DNA from 3 places in the Plantactinospora sp. CNZ320 genome. Region 1 is predicted to be linked to each of the others. Evidence: riboswitches for the same ligand, from Rfam matches in the RefSeq annotation. Region 1 holds a riboswitch; each other region holds the start of a gene.
What was found. A riboswitch is a leader RNA that binds a small molecule or an ion and turns the genes downstream of it on or off. The one in region 1 is predicted to bind cyclic di-AMP.
Positions count from the first base shown of each region.

Region 2: linked by a shared signal. The riboswitch ahead of CLT71_RS00305 (C39 family peptidase) and the one ahead of CLT71_RS19340 (VldE C-terminal domain-containing protein) in region 1 are both predicted to bind cyclic di-AMP.
Region 3: linked by a shared signal. The riboswitch ahead of CLT71_RS14975 (VldE C-terminal domain-containing protein) and the one ahead of CLT71_RS19340 (VldE C-terminal domain-containing protein) in region 1 are both predicted to bind cyclic di-AMP.

Region 1 is NZ_PJMP01000001.1:4,356,758-4,360,334, forward strand. It holds gene CLT71_RS19335 (phospholipase D-like domain-containing protein) at 1-1,525, opposite strand, end outside; cyclic di-AMP (ydaO/yuaA leader) riboswitch at 1,752-1,882, shown strand; gene CLT71_RS19340 (VldE C-terminal domain-containing protein) at 1,886-2,914, shown strand; gene CLT71_RS19345 (sensor histidine kinase) at 2,965-3,577, opposite strand, start outside.
Region 2 is NZ_PJMP01000001.1:71,800-75,376, forward strand. It holds gene mdlC (benzoylformate decarboxylase) at 1-1,110, opposite strand, end outside; cyclic di-AMP (ydaO/yuaA leader) riboswitch at 1,367-1,511, shown strand; gene CLT71_RS00305 (C39 family peptidase) at 1,878-2,741, shown strand; gene CLT71_RS00310 (hypothetical protein) at 2,875-3,432, opposite strand; gene CLT71_RS00315 (GNAT family N-acetyltransferase) at 3,557-3,577, opposite strand, start outside.
Region 3 is NZ_PJMP01000001.1:3,429,386-3,432,962, reverse strand. It holds gene CLT71_RS14985 (polysaccharide deacetylase family protein) at 1-127, opposite strand, end outside; gene CLT71_RS14980 (SDR family oxidoreductase) at 447-1,475, shown strand; cyclic di-AMP (ydaO/yuaA leader) riboswitch at 1,753-1,886, shown strand; gene CLT71_RS14975 (VldE C-terminal domain-containing protein) at 1,890-2,912, shown strand; gene CLT71_RS14970 (ferredoxin reductase family protein) at 3,119-3,577, shown strand, end outside.

The DNA of each region.
Region 1 (3,577 bases):
ACTGCAGGACCCCGTCGACGAACCGGCCCAACCGGATTTCGTTGTTCAGCCCGCTCTCCCGGCCGGAGGCGAACGCGGACACGGTGACGTTCCGGCCTGCGGAGTCCCGGGTCGAGGCGACCGCGGGGGTGAACTGGTCACCGGTCGCCAGCAGGTTCGCGGTGGCGAATCTGGCCCCCGGGTACCGGTTCGGCGAAATGGTCACCACGGCGTTCTTGATGGCGTTGAAGTCCGCGACGTATCCGTTGTAGAGGGACGGGTCGTCGAGGCGCATGAAGGTCTCGTCGTTCTTCCTCAACGCACCGTTGGTGAGGTTCTGCGTGCCGGTGTAGACGTACCGGTGCATCTGGTTGTCCTTGCGGGACACGCCCTGCACCAGCAGGTACTTGGAGTGGATGCTGCCGTCGGAGCATTCGCCGTTGACGCCGGGCTCGACCGTGAAGAACGACTGCCGGCATCCGCCGGGGTCCATCGCGTAGACGCCGATGCCGCGTGCGGTCAGGCCGGCCATCGCGTCCTGGTGCTCGCCGGTGGCCACCTCGACGGTGCATCCGGCGGCCTGCTTGTCACCCAGCGCGTCGATCACCTCGGGCCGGGCGGCCCGGAAACCCCACATCGCCACCCGGATGATGTCGTCGGAGCTGCTGGTCGAGCACTGCACGTCGTCGATGGCGGCGGCGACGATGTCGGAGCGGCTGCTCTGCGGGTTGAACGATGCCGCGATCGTCGTGCTCTCGCTGGCGCTCGGCGACTCGCGGGGCGAGAACCAGATCCGGGTACTGCCCGCGTCGACGTGCCCGCGCTCGTACGACTTCGCGGTGCCGGTGACCAGGAGCTTGCGCCCGACATAGTTGCGGAACGCGTCGGCCAGCGCGGGGTCGTTGTCCACCCGCACCTGGTTCTGCCACATCTGCTGCTGCGGCTTGGTCGGGTTGGCCGAGCTGACCACCGTGACGTCGGTACGCCCGTCCGACAGCCCGCTGAACACCCAGAACTTGTTGTGGTTGATGCCCGTCCCGCCGGACGAGCAGGAGATGCGGCACTGCCAGGTCCACGATCCGGTGGCACCGGCGCGGTAGCCGCCCAACCCGGTGACGAGCTGGCCCACCTGGTTGGACTGTGCCCCGCAGGACGCGGTGGTGCCGCTGGTGCACGCCTCGATGATGAGCCGGACCCTGACGCCGCGGGCGTGCGCCGCCAGCAGGTTGTCGGTGATCCCCTGGTCGGAGAAGGTGTAGAGCGAGCCGTACACGGTGGAGCCGGGTGTGGCCAGCGCGATCAGGTCGGCGATCTGGTCCCGGAGCCCGGGGGTCTGGTACGGCAGGAAGTGCGCGCCGTTCCGGCCGGGGTCGGGGGTCGCGTAGACGGCATCGGGCACCGGGTCGAGATTCGGCCGCAGGAAGAGCACGGTGCTGTTCCCGCTGGTGACGGGCACAACAGCGGCGTTGGCGTGGGCGGCTGGCAGAGTGACCGAGCCGACCGCGACGATGACGCCGAGCAGGAGCACTCGGAGACGTCGAGGCATGTGGGTACTCCCTTGTAGGGCGAGAGAGCCACCGAGAGCTCGGCGGCCGATCAGGGTATCCAAGATCACCCTCGATTTCCGCCCCGCCGGTTCGGCCCGCCACCGACCGCGCCCGGCAGGTCTTGAAGCAATTTCCACGCCCGATCGCGGCGAAATCCACCTGTTCGACCCAGTTGATCAGGTAGGCTGACCCCGGTTTCGCCCGGTGGCGCACCCCTCCGCGCCGGCGTGACCGCCGCCGAATCACTTTCGGGTGAGCCGGGGACCCAGGTAGGTGGGGTGAGTCCGCAACCGCGGTAGGGACTTGTTCCGTCCCGAACCCGTCAGCTAACTCGGTAGGCGGGCGACGGAGGGACATGCATGACGGGATCCACACGTCGGCGGTTTCCGCTGGCCCTGGCCCTGCTCGCCACGTTCGGCGCGCTCGCCGGGGCGGCCTTCCGGCCCGGCGTGGCGGAGGCGAACAGCCCCGCCGTCCTCGGCGACGAAGGCGACACCCCGCTCCTGCGGGACGTGCTCGAATCGACCGGCCGGGGTTACCTACAGGCCAGGAACGCCCTGGCCAACGCGAAAGCCCGGCAGGCGAGGATCGCCGCCGAGCTACGCCGGGTCGAGGAACGGATCGCGCAGTTGCGGCCCCGGGTCGAGCAGGTGGCCCGGACGGCGTACCAGACCGGCCGGATCGGCCCGGTGCTGGTACTGCTGCACAGCGGCTCCGCCGACGAACTCCTGGAGCGGGCCCGTGGCCTGGAGGCGGTGGCCCTGCGGGACAACGACGCACTGCGTGCGCTCGGCCAGGCCCGGGAGCGGGCCGCCCGAGCCAAGCGGGCGCTCGACGCCGAGGTGATCGAGGAGCGCCGTCAACTCGCCATCATGCTGCGCCAGAAGCAGGCCGCCGAGCGGGCGCTGGCCCAGGTCGGCGGCGCCTCCACCGGAGGGTTCGTCAGCGCCAGTTCACCGGTGGCCCGGCCCGCGCCACGCGCCACCGACGGCTCCTGGCCACCGCAGGCGTGTGACCAGCCCGACCCGACCACCACGGGCTGCGTCACGGCACGCACCCTGCACGCCTACACCGAGGCGCGTCGGGCCGGCTTCGCCCGGTTCACCGGCTGCTACCGCCCCGGGGGGCCGTACGAGCACCCGAAGGGGCGGGCCTGCGACTTCTCCGCCGAGGCGGGCGGCTTCCGGGGTGCCGCCACCGGCGCCGACCGGACGTACGGCAACAACCTGGCCGCGTTCTTCGTCCGCAACGCCGACCGGCTCGGGGTGCTGTACGTGATCTGGTACCGGCAGATCTGGTTGCCGACGACCGGCTGGAAGTCGTACGGCGGCGCACACGGAGACCCGTCAAGCGACCACACCAACCACGTGCACCTGTCCCTGATCTAGCCGCAGTGCCGCTCGGTCAGGGCGGTGGGTGCTCGGTCGAGGGACCCGCGTCAGGGTCGCGGCCTCCCGGGCAGCCGGACCGTGACGAGGAGCCCACCGGCGGGGCCGGGGGCCAGGTCGAGGGTTCCGTGGTGGGCACGGACGATGCTGTGCACGATGGCCAGGCCGAGGCCGACGCCGGGGTGCCCGTCGATGCGTACCCGTTCCGTGCCGCGCTGGAAGGGCTCGGTGAGGGTCGGCAGCAGTTCGGGTGGGAGCCGGTGGCCGGTGTTCTCGACCCGCAGCACGCTGGTGTCGCCGTACGCCCCGGTGTGCACAGTCACGGTGCCGTCCACGGGCAGGTTGTGCACGATGGCGTTCTGCACGAGGTTCGTCGCCATTCGCAGCAGGAGTTCGGCGGAACCGCTGGTCCAGGCGACCCCGCCGGTGACGTCCACAGTGGTCCGGCGCTGTTCGGCGAAGGGAAGCAGCGTTTCGACGGCCTCCTCGGCGACGAGGGAGAGGTCGACGCTCTCCCGGGGGAGGTTTCCGCGGTCGCCCCGGCTGAGCAGCAGGAGTGCCTCGGTGAGGTTGATCGCCCGCGTGTTGGCGGCGTGCAGCCGTTGGATGAGTTCGTCCCGGTCCCGCCCGGGGTCGTTACGGGCGACGTCGAGCAGCGTTTGC
Region 2 (3,577 bases), 4.3 Mb from region 1:
CACGATCCCGTCGGCCGGCCATTCGGCGGCGAGCGCACCGAAGAGCGCCTCCGGGGTCAGCGGGGTGCCGGCCGCCGCGTCCGGCGCGGCGGGACGGGGTGGCGGCAGCGGCCGGTCGGTGGCCGGCAGCCGTTCGGCCAGCCCGGCGCAGGCCAGCGTCATGTCACCGACGAGGCTGTCGCCGACAGGTGCCCGGGCCGCCTCGGCCGGATCGTCGGTGACGTGCAGCAGCCGGGTGCCCTCCGGCAGGTAACCTCGCCGTCCCGGGACGTACGGGTAGTAACGGAACACCGGGGCACCGATTACCAGGACGGTGTCGTGGCCGACCAGTTTCTCGGCCAGCGGTCCGATCGCCGGTGGCAGCAGGCCCTGGAACTGCGGGTGGTCCTGCGGGAAGCCGACCCGGTCCGCGAACGGCGGCTGCCAGACGGGTGCCCGGCTCCGCTCGGCGAGGGCGATCGCCTCGGCCCAGCCGCCACTGCGGTCGACGCCCGAGCCGATCACCAGCATGGGTTGCTGGCTGGCCGCCAGGATCTCGGCGAACCGGTCCAGTTCCACCGGGTCGGGAGCGACCCGGGTGCTGACCCGGCGGATCGGCGCGGTGCCGTTGGCGGGTTCGTCCCAGTCGTCGAGCGGCAGGGAGAGGTAGACCGGCCCGGCCGGCGGCTGTACGGCGGTGGCGAGCGCCCGCATGAACGCCTCGGGAATGTCCTGCGCGCGCAGCGGCTCGTGACTCCATTTGACGTACGGCTCGGGGAGTTGGGTGGGGCGCACATTTGTCAGCATCGGCTCGGACAGGTTCATCGTCCGGGTCTGCTGGCCGGCGGTCACGATCATTGGCGTCTTGTTGTGCCAGGCGGTGACGAGGCTGCCCATCCCGTTTCCGGTGCCGGGGGCGGTGTGCAGGTTGACGTGCACCGGCCGGCCGCTGGCCTGTGCGTAGCCGTCCGCCATCGCGACCGCGGAGGCCTCCTGGAGGGCCAGGACGTAGGTGAAGTCGGCCGGAAAGTTCTTCAGGAATGGCTCCTCGGTGGAGCCGGGGTTGCCGAACAGGGTGGTCAGGCCGAGGGAACGGAGCAGGTGGTAGGTAGCTTCGTGCACCGTTGTCATCGGAAGGAGCCTCCTGGAGTCCTTGTCCCACGTTCGAGCCACCGGGGTAAGCCGGTCATTTCCGTCATACCGTACGCGTACATGATCATGCTGGTTTATCCACCGGTCGGCTGCCGGCCCGGAGACTCGGCCGGCGCTGTCCCGATCGCGCTGTGAGTCACTGTTTTCGCTGTTCAGTGGGGTTGGCAACGGCAGAAGTCGGCCAGTAATGTCGGCGCGTCTGGTCCGGCCCCTTGGTCGCCGTACGGGTGACACCGGAGCGGACCCGCCGAGTCGTTACGTAACGAGCCGGGGACCCACAGTTATCTGGGGTGAATCCGCGAGCCACATCGGCCCGTGGTAGGGCGGCCCTTCCCGCCCGAATCCGTCAGCTAACCCGGTAGGCGGTGTCGGAAGGAGTAGCTGTTCGTGCGGCACCACCCGGGCCTCCGCCCATCCCCCCAGTTCACTCGCTGCATCGCGCCGCCGCTTCCGGCCGTCGCGACCGTCCCGGACCACCCCGTCCCCGGCCGCCGCCCCAACCTGGCCCGATAGCGGTCTCTGACGCGGAAGTCGTCGACGCGCGAGCACCCCGCGGTCGCACTGGCCGGCACTTTTCGGTGAGACCGCTCGGTGCACCCTGGATCCGTCCCGGCGAATGCCAGTCGGCGGATCGGTCTCGTGCGATTGCGTGCGATAACGCGTCGCATTCCCCGCAGCGAAAGAAAGGTCGCGTCACTCCCTGCCCCCCCGGTGGCGATGACGCGCATTTCCTCTGGAGGACAACGTTGAAGCACGCAATCAACCGGCGGTTCAGGACCGTCATTTCGGGCCGGCGTAACCGGCTCGCGCTCGCCTCCGCGGCGGTGCTCGCCGCCGCCGCGTCCAGCGGGGTCGTACTGGCCTCGACCGACTCGGCGGAGGCACCGGACACCTCGACCGTCGCCGTCGCCGAAGTCGGCGCACCGGCGGCGGGTCAGGCCGGAGCGGCTGTCACCACCGCACCGCAGACGACCGCACCGGGTACGATCGCACCGGCGACCCCGACCCAGCCGGCCAGCACCGCGCCGGCCACGGCGGCGGCCAGCAAGGCGGCTAAGACGACCCCGGCCGCGACCCCGAGCAAGCCCCCGGCGCCCCCGGAGTCGAAGCTGCTGGACTACCAGTTCCAGGCCCAGATCAACGGCTGGTACTGCGGCCCGGCCGCCACCCGGATCGCCCTTACCGTCCGGGACAAGCAGCCCAGCCAGGACGCCGTCGCCGCCGACCTCGGCACCACGATGAGCGGCACGAACTCGGCCCAGGACACCACCCGGGTACTGAACAAGATCATCGGTACCGACTTCTACCGCACCACCGCCATCCCCGGCGGCTCGGCCACCCCGGCCCAGATGGACCAGCTCCAGGCCGACGTCGTGCACGCCGTCACCAGCGGGTACGCAGTGGTCGTCAACATCGCCGGCTCGGCCACCGACCTCGCCGGTGGCTGGCACAGCTACCCCGGCGGCCACTACGTGACGGTTGTCGGCTACCGCGACGACGGCCGTACGGTGAAGATCGCCGACCCGGCCATCCCGGGCGCGGACAGCAACTACTGGATGACCACCATCGACCTGGCGCACTGGACGGCGACCCGGGGCTACTCGTCCTGATCCGCCCTCTCCGCCGGTAGCAACACCGACGACGCCGGCCCGACCCACCCACCCGTCCTTGCCGACGGGGATGTGGGGCGGGCCGGCGTCGTCGTCACCAACGGTTGGGCGCCCGGCCTCGGTCAGGTACGGGTCACTGGCCCTGCCAGACCGCCTGCGCGCCCGTGTCACCGGTGCGGAAGACGTAGTACAGGCTGATCCCGGCCGCAGCCAGGGAGAGGATCCCGAGCACCAGGGTCAGCACCGGCGATCCCTTGCCGGTCGCGGCGGGGGCACGGTCCGCACCGTCCTCGCCACTTCCCTGGCCACCCTCGACGCCACCCGTCGCCGGCGCGGCGGTGCCCCGGGGCTTGACCAGGAGGACAAGCGCCAGGGCGAGCACCCCGAGCGCGATCGTCGCGTACAGGGTGTTGGTGCCGAGACCCTGGTGCTCCGCCAGCCTCGGCACGTACTCCGGGCTGACCCGGTTGCGGGACTCCAGCCGGGCCAGGAAACGGTCGCCGGAGAGCTTCGCCATCAGCGCGGCGAGCGGGGTGGCGACCGCGAGCAGTCCCAGCACCCAGCGCAGGTGCGGGCGGACGAACGGAAGGAAGGCGTACCCGACCGCGCTCAGCGCGAGCAGTGGCACGAAGACCACCGCCGCATGGACCAGGAACGGGTGGGCGGGAATGCCCATGAACTCCTCGAGCACCGGCGCCTCCTCGGCGACAGATCGGTGGGTGGGCTTTCCAGAACGTTGACATGGTGCCCGGGGCGGGCACCGATGACAAGGCCCTCGCCGGCACCGGTCGTACCGGCCCCGGCTCGGTCGCGGTTCAAAGAGGACTGACGTCCGG
Region 3 (3,577 bases), 930 kb from region 1:
CGCTCAGCCGGGGAAAGAACCGCAGCCGTACCCCGGGCAGCACCGTCACCGCCGGCACCACCTGGGCGGCCAGTGCGGCAGCGACGGCGGTCGCCGGCACCACGCGTCCGCGCAATCGTTGCTGCACCCGCCGCACCATCTGCTCCGCCCGCCGCCCCGGTCGCGGAGGCGGTTACCCGCCCGGCCGGGGTTCATCCTCACCCGGACGGGTGGCCCGGGCCCGGCGCTGCGGTTGCCTGCCGGGCGCCGTGGTCGCTACCTCGGCGCTGCGCTGCTGCCTGGGCTGTGGTTGCCGTCCGGCGGCCTGGTCTCCGGCGCGTCCAGGAGTTTGCCGGGGCACCGGCCGGGTAGCCGGCGCGCGGCGACCGGGGAGGGCGCAGCGGTCCGGGAAGGCGCAGCGGTCCGGGAAGGCGCAGCGGTCCGGGAGGGTGCGGGACGGGGGGCGGATGCGGGGGCGACCTGCGGCGCGGGTAGCGGTGATCACCGGAGCGAGTGCCGGGGTGGGCCGGGCCACGGCCCGGCTGCTGGCCCGCCGGGGGATGCGGCTCGGCCTGCTGGCCCGGGGCGGCACCGGGCTGCGGGGCGCGGCCGAGGACGTCCGCGCGGCCGGGGGCGTGGCACTGCCGATCGAGGTCGACGTGGCGGACCACCGCCAGGTGGAGGCGGCCGCCGACCGGGTGACCGACGAGCTGGGACCTATCGATCTGTGGGTCAACAACGCCATCGTCTCGGTCTTCGCGCCCTTCACCGAGATCGGACCGGAGGAGTTCCGGCGGGTGACCGAGGTCTGCTATCTCGGGTACGTCTACGGCACCCGGGCCGCCCTCGACCGGATGCGCCCGCGCGGGAGCGGCACGATCGTGCAGGTCGGGTCGGCACTGGCCTACCGGTCGATCCCGCTCCAGTCGGCGTACTGCGGAGCGAAGCACGCCATCGCGGGCTTCACCGAGTCGCTGCGCTGTGAACTGCTGCACGACCGCAGCCCGGTCCGGCTCACCATGGTGCACCTGCCGGCGCTGAACACCCCGCAGTTCGACTGGGTACTCTCCCGGCTGCGTAACCGCGCCCAGCCGGTGCCACCGATCTATCAGCCCGAACTGGCGGCCCGAGCCATCGTGCACGCCGCCGACCGGCCGGACCGGCGGGAGTACTGGGTCGGTGCCTCCACGGTCGGCACCATCCTCGCCAACCGGCTGGTACCCGGGCTGCTCGACAGGTACCTGGCCCGGACGGGGTACTCCGGCCAGCAGACGGAGCAGCCGGCGCCGCGGGATCGAACGGCCAACCTGTGGCACCCGGTCGACGACGGCAGCGGGGTGGACCAGGGCGCGCACGGCTCGTTCGACACGCCGTATCGCACAAGGAGTCCGCAACTGTGGCTGTCCCAGCATCGGGGCGTGGTGACAGCGGGTCTGCTCTCGGCCGGTACGGTGGCCGGTGTGCTGTTCGGCACAACGCCCTGGCGCCGACGGTGACCAAAGAATCACGCCACCGACCAACCTGGACACGTTTTCGCACGTCAGGCCGGTGACTACCCGCTCGGTAACCGGTGACAACGCGCTTGGTAAATAGCCGACAGCGGCTAGTCGATAATGGTGGGCAAAGCATGACCTTCGATGCGCCTGAGGCGCCGTGATTACGGATAGTCGTTGCCTGGCAACGCTTTTGCCCGCGATCGGGTATTGCCATTCGGGAAGTGAAACCGGGTATGCTGTCTGCCGTTCATAGCCGCCGGCTACCGCGTGGTACCGGCGCTGATCGCCGCCTAATCGCCACACGGCGAGCCGGGGACCCACGCACCCCTGGGGTGAATCCGCGACAGCGGTAGGGACCACTTCCATCCCGAACCCGTCAGCTAACCCGGTCGGCGGCCGACGGAAGGGATACATGTGAGGGCACCCCTACGCCGAAGGCTGGCGACTGCCCTGGCACTGCTCACCGCCGCAGCTCTGGTCGTGGTCCCGTCGGAGGCGTCGGCGGCGCCCGCGCCGAAACCGGCCCCCCATGAGGAGGCCGACTCGCCGGTGCTCGGTGACGTGCTCGCCAGCGCCGGCAAGCGGCTGGCGGAGGCGAAGGCAGAACGCGCCAAGTCCCAGCGGCGGCAGCAGCAGCTCGGCAACCAGTTGAAGCAGGCGGAGGCCAGGCTGGCGGCGCTCACGCCGGAGGCGAGCGAGATCGCGGCCGAGTCCTACCGCAGCGGCAAGCTCAGCGCCATCTCGATGCTGCTGACGAACAACTCGTCCGACTCCGCGTCGAGCTCGTTCATCGAGCGGGCCTCGGCGCTCAACGAGCTGAACCTGTTCAACAACAGCAAGCTTCGGGCGCTCAACCAGGCGCGTAACGAGGTCGGCGCGGCCAAGAAGGCGATCGACGACGAGGTCGCCAAGCAGGCCGCGCAGGAGAAGATCATCCAGAAGCAGCAGACGGACGCGAAGAAGGCGCTCGCCCTGGTGGGCGGCAACTCGCGTCCGAACAAGGGGCTGGTGGCGGCCACCTCGCCGGTCGCCCGGCCGGGGCCGGGAATGGCCGACGGCTTCCCCGGGCTGCCGTGCAACAAGGACGATCCGACCACCGGCGGTTGCATCACCGCCCGGACACTGCACATGTACAACGAGGTGCGCCGGGCGGGCTTCAAGAGGTTCGTCGGCTGCTACCGGCCCGGTGGGCCGTTCGAGCACCCGAAGGGCCGCGCCTGTGACTGGTCGCTGCGCAACTCCGGGTTCAGCCGGGCTGCCAACGACGACCAGATGAAGTACGGCAACGACCTGGCCGCGTTCCTGATCCGCAACTCGGACCGGCTCGGCATCCTCTACGTGATCTGGTACAAGGAGATCTGGTTCCCCGGCGAGGGCTGGAGTTCCTACAGCGGTCCGAGTGACCACACCGACCACGTGCACGTCTCGATGTTGTAGGCCCGAACGAACGCCACCGCCCCGTCACCTGCTGTTCAGGGTGGCGGGGCGGTGGCGTTGTGCGGACAGGTTGCGCGCCGACTGGCATCATCGGCGGATGGCCGGCCGGTCCGACGGACTGACCGGCCGGCCCGCCCCGCTACCTGGTCCGCCCGCACCCGCCACGGTGGCGGCGGATAGGATGCGGGCCTCCGATCGGAGGCAGTTTGCGACGAACTCGTGTCGGTGTGGCGTTCGTGGTCGGGATCGCGGTGGTCAACACGATCGCCTGGGCGCTCTTCTGGCCCGCCGACGACGGCCGACCGGACTTCCTTCGGCAGGTGGTCGCCGAGTTCTTCGCGTCCACCGCCGTGCTGCTCTTCGCCGTCGCGCTGGTACTCGCCACCCGGGCGCGCTGGATCGAGCCCTTCTTCGGCGGCCTGGACCGGATGTACCGGACCCACCGCCAGGTTGCGGTCGCCGGATTCCTGCTGCTGGTTGCGCACGTCACGGTCGTGCCGTGGCTGCTCGACTCGCCGGGCGGCACGCCGTCCGGCCTGATCGCCTTCGCCGGGTTCACGGTGCTGGTGCTGTTGAGCGTCGGCCCACGGCTGCCGCTGCTGCGCAGGCTGGTGACGGTGAGCTATCGGCGGTGGCGACACTCGCACTGGCTGGTCGGGCTCTTC